One region of the Streptomyces sp. NPDC042002 genome, then DNA from elsewhere that is predicted to be linked to it. Evidence: riboswitches for the same ligand, from Rfam matches in the RefSeq annotation. Region 1 holds a riboswitch; each other region holds the start of a gene.

Region 1 (3,177 bases):
GTGCGACGTGGCCCCGGACGGATCGTCCACGCTCGTCACCCGAGGTGTCCTGAACCTGTCGGCACGCCGGGGCCGCGACCAGGCGGTTCCCCGGAGACCGGGTACTACGGAGAACGTGGCGTTCGACCTGACCGGCATCGGCTACGCGTTCCCGGCGGGCCACCGCATCCGCCTGGGCGTCTCCTCCGCGTACTGGCCCTGGATCTGGCCCCAGCCGGGCTCGGAGGCGGGCTTCACCCTGGACCCGATCGGCAGCACCCTGGAACTCCCCGTACGGACAAGGGAGTCGGACCCCTCGATCACCCTCGGGGAGCCCGAGGAGTCCGAACCCCTCGGCGTGACCGTCTCCGAGACCCTGGACGAGCCCCGCCCGGAACGCCTGGTCCCGCGCGACGTGGCCGCGGGCACCTGGCGCCTGACGCCTGGAGGTGGACCCGGAGCACGGCGGCACCCGCGCGTTCCCCGACGGCCTCGAATGCACGGAGGACGCGCGGGAGACGTACACGATCGACGAGTCGGACCCGCTGTCCGCCCGCGCCCGCTCGACCCGGTCGATCCGGCTGCACCGACCGGACCTGCCCTGGGACGCCCGCGTCGAGACGGTCTCCGCCATCACCTGCGACGCGCGGAACTTCATCACGACCGACGAGGTCGTCTGCAAGGACGGCGACGAGGTCGTCTTCCACCGGACCTGGGGGAAGGGAATCCCGCGCGCTGCGGGCTGCGGGCTGACCGGGACTGGCCTGGCCAACAGGGGCCGGGCCGGGACAACAGGGTCTGGCCGGGCCGGGCCGGGCTGGGCTGGGCTGGGCTGGGCCCTGACCGGGCCTCACCTGGCCGACAAGGCCTGACCGGGCCGGGCCGACAGGGCTTACGGGGACGGGAGTTCGCCCCGTAAGCCCTCTTCGCGCCGCGCGTCCGGACGCCGATCAGCCCGGCGCCCCGACACCGATCCGCCCCGGCGTCCCGACACTGGTCACCTGGCCTCCCCGTACCGATCCGCCGGGCACCCCCGCGCCGATCCGCCGCGCATCCCCCGCGTCGGCATGCCCCGCGTCCCGGCACCGACATCTCGCGTGTGCGCCGAACACCGGTGCCACGGAACGCACTTCACCCCGCGCCCATCAAGGCTCGGGCTGCGCTCGCCCGGTTCGACGCAACTCGGTCCGGCTCGCCCGGACTCGGTCCCGAGTCCGGCGTAGCCCGCTCCGGGCCGCCGAGCCCGGTCGGCGTCCGGCCTGCGCCTCGGCCCCGGACGGGCCGCGCCCGACGTGTCCCGCGCCACAAATCTCGCTGCGCGAGGGGCCGCTCGGTGCCCTCCGGGGGCTCCGCACCCCACCACCACCCGAAGCACAATGCCCGAATTACCCGGTACGCCGCCTTGATGACCCTTGGTCTGGTGAATTGAGTCACCAGCGAGCCGGGGCGCCAACTCGCGCCGCCTCCCGACCAACCCCTTCGCCAAAGGCAAGTTGAGGATCCAATTCCGGCGCAATCGGACTTTTTCCCCGCGCCCTAACCAGGTGAAATCGATCTTCGCAGCCAAATCTTGCCTTGTTCCGGACATGTGCTCTCGCATACGTTCTGGTCGATCCCGGGCGGATCGCCGAATCCTGCCGCCGCCCGGAAACCCACCCACCCACGCACGGCAGGAGCGGGGGAACCACAGGTAAGCCGCCGATCCGGACACACCGGACCGGCTAGGGGTGAAGCCGCGCCCATAACGCGGCCGGGCATCTCCCGCCCGAACCCGACAGCTCACCTCGCAGGCGTCGGAGAGGACATTCGTCATGCCCGTACGAGGCAAGCACCGCCGCATGAAGACCAACGTCATCACCCGGGGCATGATCGCCGCCGGAACGGGTGGCATCGCCCTCGCCCTCCCGCTCGTGAGCGCCACCGGCGCCCACGCAGCGACTCCGGCGCAGGCCCCGCAGCTCACGAAGGCCGCCCACACCGCGGTGATCCCCAACGTGCAGCTCCTCACCTACAAGGTGGTCGCGGGCGACACCCTCTCCAAGGTGGCGCAGAAGCACCCCGAGAGCGGTGGCTGGAAGAAGCTGTACGTGGCGAACCGCGCGGTCATCGGCTCCAACCCCGCCCTGATCCGTCCGGGCCTGAAGCTGACCGTGGGTACGAAGAAGCTGAAGTCGACGGTCGTGACCACCACGGCGAACGCGACCCCGGCCGTCGCCAAGTCCACCCCGGCCACCGCCACCCAGGCCTCGCTCAAGACCTACTCCAACAACCTCGACGGCTGGATCAAGCAGTCCCTGGACGTCATGGCCAAGGCGGGCATACCGGGCAGCTACGACGGCATCTACCGCAACGTGATGCGCGAGTCCTCCGGCAACCCCAACGCCATCAACAACTGGGACTCCAACGCCGCCGCGGGCATTCCCTCCAAGGGGCTGCTCCAGGTCATCGACCCCACGTTCCAGGCCTACCACGTCGCCGGCACGTCGATGAACATCTACGACCCGGTCGCGAACATCAGCGCGGCCTGCAACTACGCGGCCAAGACCTACGGCTCCATCGACAACGTCAACGGCGCCTACTGATCAGACCCTGACGTCCTCGGCTTCGCCCGCGCCCGCCGGCGGCACCTCCTCGGTGCCGCCGGCGGGTGCGTTGCCGCCGCTAGAAGCCGAAGAGGCGCTCCAGGACCACCGCGATCCCGTCGTCCTCGTTCGACAGCGTGACCTCGTCGGCCACCGCCTTCAGTTCCGGGTGGGCGTTGGTCATCGCCACCCCGCGGGCGGCCCAGTCGAACATCGGGATGTCATTGGGCATGTCACCGAAGGCGAGCGTCGAGCACGGGGTGAGTCCCAGGTGCGCCGCGGCCAGAGCGAGGCCCGTCGCCTTGGTCACCCCGCATGGCTGGAGTTCGACGGTGCCGGGCCCGGACATGGTGACCGTCGCCAGCGAACCGACCACTCCCCGCGCCGCGGAGGCCAACTCGTCGTCGGACAGGGACGGGTGGCGGAGCAGCACCTTGCTGATCGGCTCCGTCCAGAGGTCGTCCCGGCGCGGCACCCGCACGGCCGGCAGGGTCGGATGCGGCATCACATACCCCGGCTCGATGAGCGTCAGTCCGTCCACGCCGTCCTGGTCGACCGCCGCGTACAGCAGCCCGACCTCCGCCTCGATCTTGCCGAGCGCCGTCTCCGCCAGTTC
Region 2 (3,177 bases), on a different contig from region 1:
GTCTGGCGAAGCTGATCGCCGAGGGACTCGACGAGCTCCCCGAGACCGTCTGAGCCCACGAGGCACCCAGGACACACGCGGCTGGGCCGCGCCGCCCTTCCCCCGGGTGGCGCGGCCCAGCCGTTTTCCGTACTCCGCTCAGGAATTCTCCCGGTGACACGCGGGGCCCTCGTGCCGTGGTCCCGGGAATAGCGCGCGCCGAAATTCCGGACACGCGAATAAAAGGGCATCAGAAATGAGGCCCTGCCGAATATCCCTCTTTGTATACGGCGCCCGTGTTAATGACGCAGGCCCGTCATGTTTACGGGATGTTGCGAACTTCTCACACGGTCCGGCCGCTCGCCGCCGGGAAATCGGAGCCGGTGCACGGCCGTCGCGCGCTCGGTGTGCAGCGCCGTGATCGCGCGGGCCCGCTCGCCGTCGCCGCGGGCGACCGCGTCCACGATGCCGCCGTGCTCGGCCCAGGACTCCGCGGGGTTGGCCGGCGCCTCCACCGAGTACATCCAGGCGATCTTGTGCCGCAGCTGGGCGAGCGTGGAGGTCAGCGCGGGACTGCCGGACGCCTGTGCGAGCGTCTCGTGGAACCAGCCGCCCAGCGAGCGCAGATCCTCGCTGTGGCCCCTCCTGGAACGCTCCTGGCCCAGCCTGACCAGGCCTCGCAGCACCTTGAGGTGGGCCTCCGTACGCCGTTGGGCGGCCCGCGCGGCGCCCAGCGGTTCCAGCAGCATGCGCATCTCCAGGAGGTCCGCGGCCTCCTGCTCGGTGGGTTCCGCGACGCACGCGCCCGCGTGCCGGCGGGTGACCACGAAGCCCTCGGCCTCCAGGGTGCGCAGCGCCTCGCGCACGGGGACGCGCGAGACGCCGTAGCGCCGCGCGAGCAGTTCCTCGGTGAGCCGGCCGCCGCGCTCGTAGACACCCGCGACGATGTCGTCACGGATCGCCGTGCATACCGAGTGCGCCGGAATACGCATGACCGACCTCCGCTTTAATCCCCGCGAAACGCCATCGATTGACGCTTGTTCAGTGACTCTATTGCAGGAAGCCTGAATTTCCGATGGCGGGCCTGAATCCATGGATATTTTTTGGACAGACGGCCTCCGGAAACGATGATGCCCCGGCTCGGTGAGCCGGGGCATCGAAAGCGGTGAAGAAGCCGCGAAGCGGTCGTCAGACGTTGACTCCGTGCGAGCGCAGGTACGCGACCGGGTCGATGTCCGAGCCGTACTCCGCGGTCGTACGGGCCTCGAAGTGGAGGTGCGGTCCGGTGGTGTTGCCGGTGTCCCCGGAGAGGCCGATCTGCTGCCCCGGAGTGACCGCCTGCCCCACCGACACCCCGATGGACGACAGGTGGCCGTACATGGTGTACGTGCCGTCGTGCATCTTGATCACGACTTGATTGCCGTAGGCGCCGCCCCAGCCGGTCGTGACGACGGTGCCGGAGCCGACGGTGTGGACCGAGGTGCCGTACGCGGCGTGGAAGTCGACGCCGGTGTGGCTGCCCGAGGACCAGAGGCTGCTGCTGGCCTGGTAGCCGGTGGAGATGTACGAACCGGTGATCGGGATGACGAACGTGTTCAGGCGCTTGCGCTCGGCCTCACGGGCGGCGCGCTCCTTGGCCTCGCGGGCCTTCGCGGCCTGCTCCGCGGCGTGCTTGCGCGCGGTCTGCTCGGCCTGCTTCCGCGCGGCGGCCTCGTCGGCGGCGCGCTGCTGCGCGAAGGCCTGGGCGTCGATCTGGTCGGCGACCGAGTCGCCGAGCGTGACGGCCTGGGTCAGCCCGGTCTGCTCGACGGAGGATTCCGCGGCGAACGCGGGGGCGGCCAGGGTTCCGATCACACCGGTGGTGGTGAGCGCCGCGACCCCGACGGCGGTCTTGGTCGTGCTGTGCACGCGGCTCTGACGACGATGCTTGCCGGTGCCACAAGAGAACGCCATGTAGGGGCTGATCCTTTCCTTCCCTCTCGCCTACCGGGTTAGCTGACGGGTTCGGAGCAGGAAGGTCTCCTACGGACCCCCTCCGGGGAGGGCGTCCGATTCACCCCAGGGACTACGTGTGGGTCCCCGGCTCCCCTGACTCGCGCCATAGGGGGACTCGGCGATGACTGTCCGGTGCCGCGGGCGCGGCGCACTGCGTGACGAACAGCCGGACCGACGCTAAACGCGGCATCATTCGAACAACAAACAGATCACGATTTTTGTAACGCATCCCACAGAGCAGAAGGGCAACTCCCGCACGAATGCGGACATCTTGGGGGCGGGGTCCGGGAAAAGAGAAGGCCCTGGCGACTCTTCAGTCATCAGGGCCCTCTTCGGTCGCACGGGCTCTACTCGGCGGCCACCACGCTGACTTCACCGATTCCGAGGGCCCTGACCGGCTCCTCGATCTGTGCCGCGTCGCCCACCAGGACGGTCACCAGACGGTCCATCGGGAACGCGCTCACGGCGGCCGCGGTGGCCTCCACGGTGCCGGTGGCGGCCAGTTGCTGATAGAGCGTCGCCTGATAGTCGTCCGGCAGGTGCTGCTCGACCTGGTCCGCGAGCGTGCTCGCGACGGCCGCCGCCGTCTCGAACTTGAGGGGCGCGACACCCACCAGGTTCTGCACGGCGACATCGCGCTCCGTGTCGGTCAGCCCTTCGGCCGCGAGGGTGCGCAGCACCTTCCACAGGTCGTCGAGCGCCGGACCCGTGTTCGGGGTGTCCACCGAGCCGCTGATGGCGAGCATCGCGACGCCCGTGCCGTCCGGCGCGGAGCGCAGGACCTGGCCGAACGCCCGTACGCCGTAGGTGTAGCCCTTCTCCTCGCGCAGGACGCGGTCCAGGCGCGAGGTGAGGGTGCCGCCGAGGCAGTAGGTGCCGAGCACCTGGGCGGGCCACACGCGGTCGTGCCGGTCGGCGCCGACCCGGCCGATGAGCAGCTGGGTCTGGACGGCCCCGGGGCGGTCGACGATGATCACGCGGCCGGTGTCGTCGGCGCTCACCGGCGGCACGGGGCGCGGCTCGGCGGACGAACCCGTCCAGGAGCCGAGCGTGTCGCCGAGCAGCTCGTCGAGGTCGACACCGGTCAGGTCGCCGACGACGACCGCGGTGGCCGTGGCCGGGCGTACGTGCTTCTCGTAGAAGGCGCGTACGGCCGCCGAGTCGATGTTCTGGACGGTCTCCTCGGTGCCCTGGCGCGGACGC
Region 3 (3,177 bases), on a different contig from region 1:
GCGCGTGGTTGGTGTCCTGGTACTCGTCGACCATGACGTGCCGGAAGCGGCGCCGGTAGTGCTCGGCGACGTCCGGGAAGGCGCGCAGCAGATGGACCGTGGTCATGATCAGGTCGTCGAAGTCGAGCGCGTTGGCCTCGCGCAGCCGCGACTGGTACATCGCGTACGCCTGGGCGAGGGTCTTCTCGAAGCCGTCGGTGGCCTGAGCGGCGAAGTCCTCCTCGTCGATCAGCTCGTTCTTCAGGTTCGAGATCTTGGCGCTGAACGACTTCGGCGGGAAGCGCTTGGGGTCGAGGTCGAGATCACGGCAGACGAGCGCCATCAGACGCTTGGAGTCGGCGGCGTCGTAGATCGAGAAGGACGAGGTGAATCCGAGCGTCTTGCTCTCGCGGCGCAGGATGCGGACGCAGGCGCTGTGGAAGGTCATCACCCACATCGCGTTGGCGCGCGGGCCCACGAGCGCCTCCACGCGCTCCTTCATCTCGCCCGCGGCCTTGTTCGTGAAGGTGATCGCGAGGATCTGGCCGGGGTGGACGTTGCGCTCGCCGAGCAGATGCGCGATCCGGTGCGTGAGCACCCGGGTCTTGCCGGAGCCGGCACCGGCCACGATGAGCAGCGGGGAGCCGGAGTGCACCACGGCCGCGCGCTGGTTCTCGTTCAGTCCGTCCAGCAGGGCCGCCGGGTCCACGGCGGGCCTGGGCGCGCCGTCGCGGTAGTACGCGTCCCGGCTCGGCGGCATGTCGAACTTCCCGCCGAACAGATCGTCCGGAACCGGCTCCGGTACGTGATCGTCCTCGGGCGGCGGCGGGTGTTCGTCCTCGTGGGCCGCGGAGGGCTTGAGGTCCGCCAGGAAGCTGTCGTCAAAGAGGCTGCTCATCGCTCTCCGAGTCTAGGCCGCCCCACTGACAGCCCGCCGCCACCCCGGGAACTCGACCGGAACTCGTGACGCGAATCCCGGACATCCGGGCCCACACGACCGCCCATCACCTTTCATGACCGACCTGTCACTCCAGGTGAGGTTCGGCGGGACGCCTCCGCAAGGGAGCCGCCATCACATGAAGGTCACAAGCACCATTGACCCCATATACGGATAGATCAACTCAAACGCATCACATGAGACGGAGTACGCGGCGAAGGTCACGAAAATGTATCGGGCATATCGCACATCAACCTTCACACGGGCCACAACAGTTGGTTAGCGTGCCGGAAGGCCACTCGACCGCAACCGGCGAACCTCGCCGGGCCGAGCGGCCTCCGCCGAGTTCGGTACGCCCACGGGCCGCCGGAGCCGGGGACCCACCGAACTCGGGGTGAATCGGTCCAACCGCCTTGTGGGGCATGGACCGTAGGGCAACCTTCCGGAACCACCCGCCCGAACCCGACAGCTAACTCGGCAGGCGGATGACGGAAGGAGTCGCCTCTCTTGGCGTCGCACCGCAAATGGCGTCCTACGGGTACGCGCATCGCAGGCATACGGACCCCGGCCCTCGCCACGGCGGCCCTCGCCTCCGTGGCCCTGCTCTCCCAGACGGCGAACGCCGCCCCCTCGGCCGAACCCAGACCCAGCGTCGAAGAGGTCTCGAAGAAGGTCAACGACCTCTACCACCAGGCCGAGACGGCCACCGACAAGTACAACGCGACCCGGGAGAAGGCCGCCAAGCAGCGGAAGCGCGTCGACACCCTGCTCGACGACGTCGCCCAGCGCACCGAGAAGCTCAACACCGCGCGCGAGGAGCTGGGTTCGTTCGCCGCGGCGCAGTACCGCACCGGGGCCGTCGCGCCCAGCACCGCGACACTGCTGCTCGCGGACAACCCGCAGGACTACTTCGACCAGACCCAGCTGATGAGCCGTCTGACGACCCGCCAGAAGGCGGCCGTGGACGACTACATCACCGACCAGGCCGCCACCACCAGGAAGCGTACGGAGGCCAGCCGGAGCCTGCAGTCGCTGACCGCCTCGCAGAACGCGCTCAGGACGTCCAAGGCCGCGGTGCAGCGCAAGCTCGGCGAGGCCCGCGGCCTGCTCTCGAAGCTGAACGCCGAGGACAAGGCGCGGCTGGCGGCCATCGAGAAGAAGAAGCAGGAGCGGGCCACGGCCAAGGCGGCGGAGCTGGCACGACAGCAGGCGGCCGCCGAGAAGGCCGCCCAGCGGCAGTCGTCCGGCACCACGACCGGCTCGACGGCCGGATCGACTGCCGGACCGGCGACGGGATCGACGGCCCCGGACTCCTCGTACGCGACCAAGGCGGCCAAGGCGCTCGCGTTCGCCCGCACCCAGATCGGCAAGCCGTACGTCTGGGGCGCCACCGGCCCGGACTCCTACGACTGCTCGGGCCTGACCCAGGCCGCCTGGAAGGCCGCCGGTGTCGGTCTCCCGCGCGTCACCTACGACCAGGTGAACGCCGGCACGACGGTCTCCCTCGCCGACGCCCAGCCCGGTGACCTGGTCTTCTTCTACAACGACATCAGCCACGTCGGCCTCTACATCGGCAACGGCATGATGATCCACGCGCCGAAACCGGGAGCGTACGTCCGCGAGGAGTCGATCTACTACGACGGCACCTCGGCGATCCACAGCGTGGTGCGCCCGGCGTAGTCCGGGGCGCGGGCGACATCCTTCGCGGGGCACGCGCGCGTGGAGCGACTGAAGCTCCACGCGCGTGTGCCCCTCGTTTCGTACGGCACGCACGCGTGCCCCGGCGTTTCGTATCCCACGCGCGCGTGCTCCGCTGTTTTCGTCCCCCACGCACGCGTGCCCGGTGTTTTCGCGCTCCCCACGCGCGTGCCCCGTCGGTAACCGGTCCGGAGATCCCTAGCATCGGGCGCATGCCAGATACACCGGACATGCCGGACACCGCTTCGTTCCGCGCCTGGTGGGCGGGACGGTCGCCCGCCGCCGGAACCGCCGTCATGGCCACCGGCGTCATCTCGATCGGGCTGCACCTGACCGGCTACGAGACCCTCTCCCGGATCGCGCTGGTCCTGGCGTCGCTCGCCTGGCTCGGGCTCGCCGCGGACTTCCTCGTCCGGCTGGCGGGCGACCGGGAGCAATGGGTGCGGCAGGCCGGCACGCCGGCCGGGCTCAACGCGGTCGCGGCGACCACCGTGCTCGGCACCAGGTTCTCCGTACTGGGGTGGCAGGGGCTCGCCGAGGTCCTGCTCGCCCTGTCGGCCGCG
Region 4 (3,177 bases), on a different contig from region 1:
CCGTCCCAGGCACGGCGGTCCTGGATCGTCTTCAGGGACCAGAGGTCGAGGACGGGACAGCCGTAGCGGTCCGCGATGGCCCGCACATGTCCGTTGTAGGTGGCGATCTTGCCGCGCAGATGCTTGAGCACGGGAACGCCACGGGTGTCGAAGCCGGTGGTCACCATGACGGCGCCGACGGCGGAGGTGAGGTCGGCTATCGCGCGCTCGAAGCGCTCCGCGACCTCGTCGGGGTCGGTGCCGGGGCGGATGATGTCGTTGCCGCCCGCGCTGAACGAGACCAGGTCCGGGCCGAGCTCCTTGGCCTTCAGGAGCTGGGTCTCGACGATCTGGTCGAGCAGTTTGCCGCGCACGGCGAGATTGGTGTAGTTGAAATCGCCTTCGGGTCGCCGGTCGGCGAGAAGTACCGCGAACCGGTCGGCCCAGCCGACGAACGCCCCGTCGGGCCCAGGGTCGCCGACGCCTTCGGTGAAGCTGTCCCCCACCGCCACGTACGACCCGATCACTGATCTGTCGTCACTCTTCGAATCGTCTGCCACATCGACCCATGATTCACCTTTCGATGTGAGCTACGCGACCGTAGGGAAGGGTTGACGGGCGGTGAGATAAGCCACTCGCCAAGCGTTGGTCAACTCTGGAATAAGGCTCATATCAGGGACGTTGAAGCATCGATCACTCAGCGGCCGGAACGTCACGGGGGAATCGCTCGGCGCGGTCGCGCGCATTGCTCGACGACGGATACTTTCCTGGTACACGCGCCCCGTGACGGAAAACACCGGAGGCCGGACCCCGAGGATCATGGGGTCCGGCCTTCGGCGGCGCTCCTGCCGTCAGGTCAGGAGCGGGGCAAGCGCCTGGAACTCAGGGCGACGGGTCAGCCGACGGCGACACCGTGCGAGCGCAGGTACGCGACCGGGTCGACGTCGGAGCCGTAGTCCGGCGTGGTGCGGATCTCGAAGTGCATGTGCGGTCCGGTGACGTTGCCGGTCGCGCCGGAGAGGCCGATCTGCTGGCCCTCGGTCACGGTCTGCCCCGCCGAGACGGACAGGGACGACATGTGGGCGTACTGGGAGTACTTGCCGTCGGCGTGCTGGATGACGACCTGGTTGCCGTAGGCGCCGCCCCAGCCGGCGGAGACGACGGTGCCCGCGGCGATGGACTTGATCGTGGTGCCGGTCGGGACCACGAAGTCCACGCCCGTGTGGTAGCCGCTGGACCACATGCTGCCCGCCACCTTGTAGCCGGTGCCTATGGTGCCGCCCTGGACCGGCAGGGTGTAGCCGGAACCGTTGTCGGCGGAAGCGGTGTCGGGGGCGGCCGACTCGGTGGCCGGGGTCGCCTGGTCGGTCTTCGGCGCCGAGGTCGTCGTGCGGGTGGCCGAGTGGGCGCCGCCGGCGAAGGCGGCCTTCTTGCCGAGCGACAGCTTCAGACCGGGGTGGATCAGCGACGGGTCGCCGCCGATGGCGGAGCGGTTGTCGGAGTAGATCTTCTTCCAGCCACCGCTGACGTTCTGCTCGTCGGCGATCTTCGAGAGGTAGTCGCCGGACCTCACCGCGTACGTCTTCGTCGTGGCGGTCTTCTCGGCGGCGGGAGCGGCGGTCGCGGCCTTCTCGACATGCTGCGCCACGGCGGTGGCCGGGGTCGCGGCGTGGGCGCCCGTGGCTCCCATCAGAGGCAGCGCGAGTGCGGCGCCACCGGTTCCGGCCACGGCGATCGAGCGGGTGAAACGGAGGGACTTGGGACGGCGGTGCTTACCCTTCGCGGGCATGACGATTTCCTCTCCGGCGCCTGCGGGGTGAGCTGTCGGGTGCGGGCTGGAGATGCCCGGCCACGCTGCTGCGCGGCTGTACCCCTAGCCTGTTCCGGAGACCGGACCAGGCACGGAACCTGTGGGTCCCCCGCTCCTGCCGTGTACGGGTGAGTGTGCGGATTCCGGGCGGCGGCAGGATTGGGCGTCCGTCCGGATTGAGGCAGAACGTAAGCGAGATGAGAGCGCGTCGACAACTACGTGCGCTTTCCGTGCGCTCATCTTTCTTGATCCATGCGGGAATTGCCGTCACCCTCTGTGGAATGACGATCTTTCGGGCCCCTCAACGCGCCAGGAAACGCGGGCCGGTTGGGAAGTGAGGACAGCAACGCATCGTCACGAATATGACGCTCCTCACGCGACTCGACTCAGGGTGCCTTATTCCAGGGCCAGTTATAACGAAGGCGCCAATCCGGACAGAACAGCCAGATATGACGCGAACGGATATCCGTCACATCCGGACCTCCGCGCATTCCGGCACACGAAACGGTATGCGGCAATGCCCCATCTCGTTCCGATTCATCCCGTCGAGTCCGCACAGCAGGAAGAGGTGACCGACCCTTCGATGCATTCGAACGGACGTACCCATGGAGCAACATCATCAAAGGGGTCCTGTCCGGAAGGCGACGCCTGTGGACAACTCATTGCCTGAGGAACCCATGTCGTATCGTCGAGAGCGCGAGCCGGAACAACTGCCGACGAGCGACGCCGAGTCCAGCCCGGCGACGCCGGCGGCCGAATGGGAGGAGCCCCCGTGACGCAGCAGGTCCCGTCGACCGAGCCCGAGCTCGGCGGAGTGCGCAACTTCCGCGACGTGGGCGGTCTGCCCGCCGCGGACGGCCGACGAGTGCGCTACGGGCACCTGTTCCGCAGCGGCCACCTCGCTCACGCCACGGAGGACGACGCCGCGTTCCTCTCCTCTCTGGGACTCCACACGATCTTCGACTTCCGCAATGCCGCGGACCAGAAGCTGGAGGGCCCGGACGTCGAACTGCCGGGCGTACGGAACGTGAACCTTCCGCTGACCGACCCGGCGGACGGCGGCGAGTTCTGGAAGATGGTCCGCGACGGCGATCTCGACCAGCTGCGCGCGATCCTCGGCGACGGCAAGGCCGCGAACCGGATGATCAACTCGTATCGCACGATCATCAAGGAGCGCACGGCCGAACACTCCCAGGTGCTGCACGCGCTGGCCGAGGACAGTGTGCCCGCGCTGATGCACTGCGCGGCCGGCAAGGACCGCGCCGGACTGTCCATCGCGATCACCCTGCTCGCCCTCGGCGTCGAGCGCGAGGCGATCGTGGCCGACTACCTGGAGTCGAACGCCGCGCACCGCCGCTACAAGGTGCGCCGCAACAACACCTCGGCCG

What was found. A riboswitch is a leader RNA that binds a small molecule or an ion and turns the genes downstream of it on or off. The one in region 1 is predicted to bind cyclic di-AMP.
Region 2: another riboswitch for cyclic di-AMP. It lies ahead of ACZ6KY_RS12165 (M23 family metallopeptidase); the one in region 1 lies ahead of ACZ6KY_RS34820 (transglycosylase SLT domain-containing protein).
Region 3: another riboswitch for cyclic di-AMP. It lies ahead of ACZ6KY_RS27115 (C40 family peptidase); the one in region 1 lies ahead of ACZ6KY_RS34820 (transglycosylase SLT domain-containing protein).
Region 4: another riboswitch for cyclic di-AMP. It lies ahead of ACZ6KY_RS09925 (M23 family metallopeptidase); the one in region 1 lies ahead of ACZ6KY_RS34820 (transglycosylase SLT domain-containing protein).

Annotation. Positions count from the first base shown of each region.
Region 1 covers NZ_JBVJCT010000038.1:16,146-19,322, forward strand. The annotation lists partial or broken gene ACZ6KY_RS34815 (CocE/NonD family hydrolase) at 1-722, shown strand, start outside; cyclic di-AMP (ydaO/yuaA leader) riboswitch at 1,627-1,787, shown strand; gene ACZ6KY_RS34820 (transglycosylase SLT domain-containing protein) at 1,791-2,561, shown strand; gene ACZ6KY_RS34825 (HAD family hydrolase) at 2,641-3,177, opposite strand, start outside.
Region 2 covers NZ_JBVJCT010000006.1:125,606-128,782, reverse strand. The annotation lists gene ACZ6KY_RS12175 (HPr family phosphocarrier protein) at 1-53, shown strand, start outside; gene ACZ6KY_RS12170 (GntR family transcriptional regulator) at 279-971, opposite strand; gene ACZ6KY_RS12165 (M23 family metallopeptidase) at 1,168-1,932, opposite strand; cyclic di-AMP (ydaO/yuaA leader) riboswitch at 1,945-2,105, opposite strand; gene ACZ6KY_RS12160 (M16 family metallopeptidase) at 2,322-3,177, opposite strand, start outside.
Region 3 covers NZ_JBVJCT010000022.1:16,839-20,015, forward strand. The annotation lists gene pcrA (DNA helicase PcrA) at 1-877, opposite strand, end outside; cyclic di-AMP (ydaO/yuaA leader) riboswitch at 1,246-1,415, shown strand; gene ACZ6KY_RS27115 (C40 family peptidase) at 1,424-2,596, shown strand; gene ACZ6KY_RS27120 (tellurite resistance/C4-dicarboxylate transporter family protein) at 2,827-3,177, shown strand, end outside.
Region 4 covers NZ_JBVJCT010000004.1:509,618-512,794, reverse strand. The annotation lists gene ACZ6KY_RS09930 (SGNH/GDSL hydrolase family protein) at 1-506, opposite strand, end outside; gene ACZ6KY_RS09925 (M23 family metallopeptidase) at 875-1,768, opposite strand; cyclic di-AMP (ydaO/yuaA leader) riboswitch at 1,771-1,930, opposite strand; gene ACZ6KY_RS09920 (tyrosine-protein phosphatase) at 2,562-3,177, shown strand, end outside.